Regions from separate parts of the Rhizobium sp. BR 314 genome, predicted to be linked through region 1. Evidence: predicted binding sites of a transcription regulator. Region 1 holds the regulator's gene; each other region holds the start of a gene.
What was found. Region 1 encodes LexA, which represses DNA repair genes until DNA is damaged. Its sites were predicted from a motif close to TGTTCNNNNTGTGTTCNG; they were not measured.

Region 1 (2,272 bases):
CTCAAGCACACCGCGATCGGTGGGCAGCGGATTGATGCGCTGGCAGCTGAATGCGAGCAAATCGGGCGAACGCAGGTCGGACGCAAAGGCCAGGCGAAATCCGGCCACGGTTTCCGTTCCGTCAGGCATTTTCATCGGCCGTGAGAAATCCAGCATCGGGCCGGCCGAGATCGCTGCGGCTTTGAAGCGCTCATCATCCGCTACGGCATCATTCGTTCCGAAAACCACGGCAGAGAATCCGTCTTCTCCGACGCGAAAGCGATAGGCCTGGTCGCGCGCCACGAAGACATTGCCTTCGATAAAGCTCGCCTCGCACTGTTCTTGCGAGGCTACACCCAAAGGTTCGAGATAGGTCTTGTCGGAAAAGAAGACGCAGGCATTTTCGGTGCCGAAGGGATGGCGCGCATCGGGAGCAACCGTAAAGCCGAGCTTGCCGAGCCGCTCGCGCGCCAGGGCGATGTTGATCGTCGGCAACACGAGATGATCCAGCGGATGCGGCAACGAAGTCATGGCTTCTCCTCTTTCCCAACGGCGGTAGATTTGCGCCCATCCATCGCGTATTTCAAGATGAAAGCGAAGCGCGCGACGACAGCTCCAAGTGCGCAATATGATCGCGCAAACGTGATTGCTGATTCTCCCCTGTAGCCGGCTCAGCTGGCTTGATTTCGAGATCGCCGAACCAGAACGCAGACGGAAAAATCCGGTGTCAACCTAGGCCTGAAAAGGAGGAATTCCCCATATTTTTCACAATGTTATATCTATTTCAGCACGCTGGCTTTTACAGCCCGTCCATTCGCGGGTGATAATTATTTAATTGTCCGAGCAAGCTTTTAACGAAATTTAAGTGCTTGCGGAACACATATGGAACATATAGTGTCCGTTCTGGATTTGTTTCACGACCTTTTCTTGATTCTGGGGTTCCAAGACGATGTTGACGCGCAAGCAACAGGAACTGCTTCTCTTCATTCACGAGCGGATGAAGGAGTCCGGCGTTCCGCCATCCTTCGACGAGATGAAGGATGCGCTGGATCTGGCCTCCAAGTCCGGCATTCACCGCCTCATCACGGCATTGGAGGAGCGCGGCTTCATCCGTCGCCTGCCGAACCGCGCCAGGGCACTTGAGGTCATCAAGCTCCCGGATGCCTATAATCCGAGCTTGCAGCCGCGCCGCGGCTTTTCGCCAAGCGTTATCGAGGGCAGCCTCGGCAAGCTCCAGCCGGTCGCGCCCCCGCCTCCGCCGAAAGTAACCCATGAAGATCACAGCAGTTCGGTATCCGTACCCGTGATGGGCCGCATCGCTGCCGGCGTTCCGATCTCGGCCATTCAGAACAATACGCATGACATAACCGTCCCCGCCGATATGCTCGGCGCTGGTGATCATTATGCCTTGGAGGTGCGAGGCGACTCGATGATCGACGCCGGCATTTTCGACGGCGATACAGTCATCATTCGCAATTCGACGACAGCAAACCCCGGTGATATCGTCGTTGCGCTTGTCGACGACGAAGAAGCAACGCTGAAGCGCTTCCGTCGCAAGGGTGCATCGATCGCTCTCGAGGCTGCCAACCCTGCCTATGAGACCCGTATTTTCGGACCGGATCGCGTCAAGGTTCAGGGCAAGCTTGTCGGGCTCATTCGGCGTTATCACTGACAGGTGACACCGGCGCGATTGGCGCGCCGAATGTCCCCGTGCGCCGATCATAGGTTCGTTGCCGCGTCCATGGCCGTTGCGGATCTTCGAATGCTGTAAGGACAGTGGGCTTGTCGCCGCTCAGATCCATTTCGACCGAGCCGGTCCGCCTTAATGTCGCGCCTGTATAAAGCGTTGCGCCGGAGCGACAATGATCGAGGCGCAGACGTATTGATGTGACGACGATATTCGCCGTATCGCAGGCCGGTGGAAGATAGGCGGCATTTTCGATCGTTACCAACACGGCGCCATTTTCAAGCATCGCCACGCACCACGCACCTTTCTGACAGGCGAAACGCCCCTGCATGGTTCGATCGAGAGCATCCTCCATTGCCCTGCGGACCGCCTTCTGTTCGTCGTTGTTCAATCGACGGCGACGCTCGGCCTTGCTGATCTTAGGCAGGCTGCTGTCGGCAACAAGCATGGTGGGAGGCTGATGTTCGAATGCGACGAGTGCCGTTTGCCATTGCTCGAAAATGAAAGCCTGCGGCCTTTCCCGGTTAGTCGCCAATATATTGTCCTGCTCTAGTGCGACCAGGACACCATCCTCGGAAATCATGAGATCGGGCTTGGATACGCCCG
Region 2 (2,272 bases), on a different contig from region 1:
AACCGGTCGCGATATTCCTTTTCTTCGTAACCTGGCGCCATGCCGAGCGAGGCTAGGCGCTGGTCGAGCCCTTCGACCGCCTGCGCACGCAATTCCGCCGACTCTGCGCGTTCCGCCTCTTCGGCATCGTCCGTCGCGCCGGTGAAACGCGGCAGGATCGGCTTGCGGGTCTTCAACACAAAGGAGCAACGCCGGGCGATCTCGACAGTGTTTTCCAACGCTTCCGGCAGATTGGCGAAGAGCTTGGCCATGTCGGCCCGGCTCTTCAGATAATGATCCGGCGTCAGGCGGAAGCGCGTATCGTCCGAGACGATGGCGTTGTGTGCGACCGCCATCAGGGCGTCATGGGCATCGTAATCGTCACGCGTCGGGAAAAAGGCCTCGTTGGTGGCAACCAGCGGAAGCTCATGCTCGTAGGCCAGCGAAAGCATCTTGTGCTCATGACGGCGATCATAGGTACCATGGCGCTGCAATTCGACATAGAGCCGATCGCCAAACAGCCTCTTCAGCGTAAGAAGCCGGGAGAGCGCCTGCGCTGCGTGCCCCTCTTTCAGGGCCATATCGACCGGCCCGTTCAAGGAGCCGGTAAGGGCGATCACGCCCTCCGTACCAATCTCTTCCAGCCAGGACGTCGTGACGTGGACAGCGCCATTGCCCTCACCGCCAAGATAGGCACGGCTGACCAAATCGACGATGCGCTCGTAGCCCTGATCGGTTGCGGCCAGCAGAACGATCGAAGGAAGTTTGGCAAGAGCCTGCTGCGGCCCGCGCTTGTCGCCCTCGCCGCCATCCTCCATGTCGATGGACACTTGGCAGCCGATGATCGGTTGCAACCCCTCGTCCATCGCCTTCTGCGAGAATTCCAGTGCGACGAAGAGATTGTTTGTATCGGTGATGGCAATGGCAGGCTGCTTGTCGCCCGCCGCCTTCGCCAAGATCTTCTTGAGCGGCAAAGCGCCTTCCAGCAGCGAATAAGCTGAATGAACCCGAAGGTGGACGAACTCCGGCAAGCCTTCGACCGGCGCAACCGCTGCGCCGCCGCCACTCATATCCGCCATTTCGTACCCTTCCGCATGCCCAAATGAATCGGCGGCATTTTCTGCATTACGGAGGACAAAGTCCAGAAGTTGCTCCCGTCAAGTACGGCAGCAGCATGTGCATAGAGGGGAAAACTCACATCGCCATCATGATGAGGGAAAAGCTGGCGACAAACATCACGATTGAGGTGAATGCTGCAACGTCTCGAATGATATCGGTCATTTACGCGCTCCTTACTCGTTATGTTTCTTTTTTGTTCTATTTATGTTCACGAGTCAATAGATGCATCGATAAATTTCATCGCGCAGCTTTTTTTGCCTGCCGATAGACGCAGTAGTGGCCGGACGCTATGCAGGAACAAAAGGAGAGATCACCATGAAATCAGTTGCCTGCGCGCTCATTCTGCTTTCGGCTGCAAGTGCTGCTCATGCGGAAGATACCATCCCGCCGGGCCGCATCATCGACGCGGCGATTGGCGACTGGAACAAGGACGGCAAGCCGGATCTCGCCCTTCTGGTGGCACCGCCTGCGGGTGACGACGCGGACAACCCGATCGGCATCTATATCTATCTGCGCGACGACGAACATTCCCTCCTGAAGCTGGTCGCCAGCGCGCCGCACAAGATATGGGGTAGCGTCGAGCCTGGCGGTATCGTCGGTCAGGAACCGTCGATCTCAGCGTTGCCGAACGGTTCGATCGCCATCGTCTCGCAGAACGACAGCGTTGGGCGCGACCGCTGGCAGCAGACGCTTACGCTTGCCTATCGCAACAACAGCTTTGTGGTCGCCGGTTACACCTACGGATCCCGCGACACCCTCAGTCCCGATGATAGCCATAGCTGCGACTACAACGTGCTGACCGGCAAGGTGACGAAGGACGGCAAAAATCAGAAGGCGGAAGCCAGGACCGTCACCATCCAGGACTGGCAGGACGACTTCGGCCAGAAGGCGTGCGATAGCGGCAAGTAGCCACCAATGTTCTCTTTTTGTTCTTTACAAATGCTGCAGCCGATGGCATTCTTGCCGCTCACCAAAATTGGAGAGGGTCATGCCGGATCTTGCCGAGCTGAACGATTTCATTGTCAACGCCAAGGCCGAAACCTATGTCGGTGATGGCGAAAGGATGCCATCCTGCCGAAGCGGCTCACATGACATCGGTTATGCGAGCGGCTGCTGGCGCTATCTCGACAGCTATTTCGGCGGTACGGATTTTTCCGGGCAAGAGGTGGTCTGG
Region 3 (2,272 bases), on a different contig from region 1:
GTTCGCTACAGACCACACTCGACCGGGCACAATTGATCGCCGTCATCGCCGTCAATCTCGCCCTCGTTTTTGCAGCGCTTGCCATTTCCGACAGGCTCGACCGCATGCTCGGCGCCACGGGCCGCGCTATCCTGACCCGCCTGCTTGGCGTAATCCTCGCCGCGCTTGCCGCACAATTCGTCGTTGACGGCGCCAAGGCCGCGCTGGCTCTTTCATGAAAAAAGCCTGCCGTTGAGGCAGGCTTTCAAAGGCAAACTGCACGCTGCGACATCTCAGAACGGGATGTCGTCGTCCAGATCGCACGAGAAATTGCCGCCGCCGGATTGGCCGCCACCACCGCGGTTGCCACCGCCGCCACGGGAAGAGCCCTGCGAGGATGATTGGCCGTAATCGTCACCACCGTAGTCGCCGCCACCATAGCCGCCGCCAAAATCACCGCCGCCGCGGCCACCGCGGCCACCGCCGTCCGAGCCGCCCCCTTCTCCACGGCCATCCAGCATGGTGAGGGTCGAATTGAAGCCCTGCAGCACGATTTCGGTCGAATACTTGTCCTGGCCGTTCTGATCCTGCCATTTGCGGGTTTGGAGCGCGCCTTCGATATAGACCTTGGCGCCCTTCTTCAAATATTGCTCTGCGACCTTGCAGAGGCCTTCATTGAAGATGACGACGCGGTGCCATTCCGTCTTTTCCTTGCGCTCGCCGGAATTGCGGTCGCGCCAGGTTTCGGACGTGGCGATGTTCAGATTGGCGATCGGGCGGCCGTCCTGCGTGCGGCGGATTTCTGGGTCCGCCCCGAGATTTCCAATCAGAATTACCTTGTTCACACTACCGGCCATGACATCACCCTGTTTGCCGCCCATCGACGGCCCCTAAATTTTATCGGCACACCTTAGACCATTGCCGTCATCAGGTGTTATTCCAGCACTGCCAGAGACATCTTCATCCACAAAGAAATGTCTAAAGGCAATTTTGTTCTTTCTTTGTTCTAATTTGTCTTTATGATCGTGTCAACGGAATCGAAAACCCGGCTCCAACCTTTCATTTCAGCCTCGACTTGCAGGCTGACATCACTAAATAAAGGCAGACTCCAAGGGACCTGCATACGAAGATGAGCGAACTGAAGACTATTTCCATACGTGGTGCGCGCGAGCACAATCTCAAGGGCATCGATCTCGACCTGCCGCGCAACAAGCTGATTGTCATGACCGGCCTTTCCGGTTCCGGCAAGTCTTCGCTTGCCTTCGATACCATTTATGCCGAAGGGCAGCGTCGATATGTCGAAAGCCTTTCGGCCTATGCGCGCCAGTTCCTGGAAATGATGCAGAAGCCGGATGTCGACCAGATCGACGGCCTCTCGCCCGCCATTTCGATCGAGCAGAAGACGACATCGCGCAATCCGCGCTCGACGGTCGGCACGGTCACAGAAATCTACGACTATATGCGCCTGCTGTTCGCACGCGTCGGTGTTCCCTACTCGCCGGTTACCGGCCTGCCGATCGAAAGCCAGACGGTCAGCCAAATGGTTGACCGCGTTCTCGCCTATGAGGAAGGAACCAGACTTTATATTCTGGCGCCGCTCGTGCGCGGTCGTAAGGGCGAATACAAGAAGGAACTGGCGGAGCTCATGAAAAAGGGCTTCCAGCGCGTCAAGGTCGACGGGCAGTTCTACGAGATCGCCGATGTGCCGGCGCTCGACAAGAAATACAAGCATGACATCGATGTCGTGGTCGACCGTATCGTCGTGCGGCCGGATATGGCCGCCCGCCTGGCCGATAGCTTCGAAACGTCGCTCCGTCTTGCCGACGGCCTTGCTGTTGCCGAATTCGCCGACAAGCCTTTGCCGCCCGAGGAAACCGCTGCCGGTGGCTCGGCAAACAAGTCGTTGAACGAGACGCACGAGCGCGTCTTGTTCTCGGAGAAGTTCGCCTGCCCGGTTTCCGGCTTCACCATCCCGGAAATCGAGCCTCGCCTGTTCTCGTTCAATAATCCCTTCGGCGCTTGCCCTTCCTGCGACGGCCTCGGCTCGCTGCAGAAGATCGATAGGGACCTGATCGTGCCGGAACCGGAGCGGACGCTGCGTGACGGCGCAATTGCTCCCTGGGCCAAATCCAGCTCCCCCTACTACAACCAAACGCTCGAAGCCCTCGGCAAGCATTACGGCTTCAAGCTCGGCAGCCGCTGGAACGAGCTGTCGGAAAAGGCTCAGGACGTCATCCTGAACGGTACGGAAGAGAAGATCGAGTTCCACTATGCCGATGGTGCGCGCTCCTAC

Region 2: a site for LexA is predicted at 1,293-1,310, ahead of dnaE (DNA polymerase III subunit alpha). Genes of this name have one in related genera too.
Region 3: a site for LexA is predicted at 971-988, ahead of uvrA (excinuclease ABC subunit UvrA). Genes of this name have one in related genera too.

Annotation. Positions count from the first base shown of each region.
Region 1 covers NZ_JARWLA010000009.1:33,233-35,504, forward strand. The annotation lists gene QD461_RS14205 (VOC family protein) at 1-510, opposite strand, end outside; gene lexA (transcriptional repressor LexA) at 929-1,651, shown strand; gene QD461_RS14215 (hypothetical protein) at 1,632-2,272, opposite strand, start outside.
Region 2 covers NZ_JARWLA010000002.1:435,255-437,526, reverse strand. The annotation lists gene dnaE (DNA polymerase III subunit alpha) at 1-1,058, opposite strand, end outside; gene QD461_RS04630 (hypothetical protein) at 1,414-2,007, shown strand; gene QD461_RS04625 (DUF5680 domain-containing protein) at 2,087-2,272, shown strand, end outside.
Region 3 covers NZ_JARWLA010000042.1:26,567-28,838, reverse strand. The annotation lists gene QD461_RS31800 (MarC family protein) at 1-218, shown strand, start outside; gene QD461_RS31795 (single-stranded DNA-binding protein) at 273-836, opposite strand; gene uvrA (excinuclease ABC subunit UvrA) at 1,109-2,272, shown strand, end outside.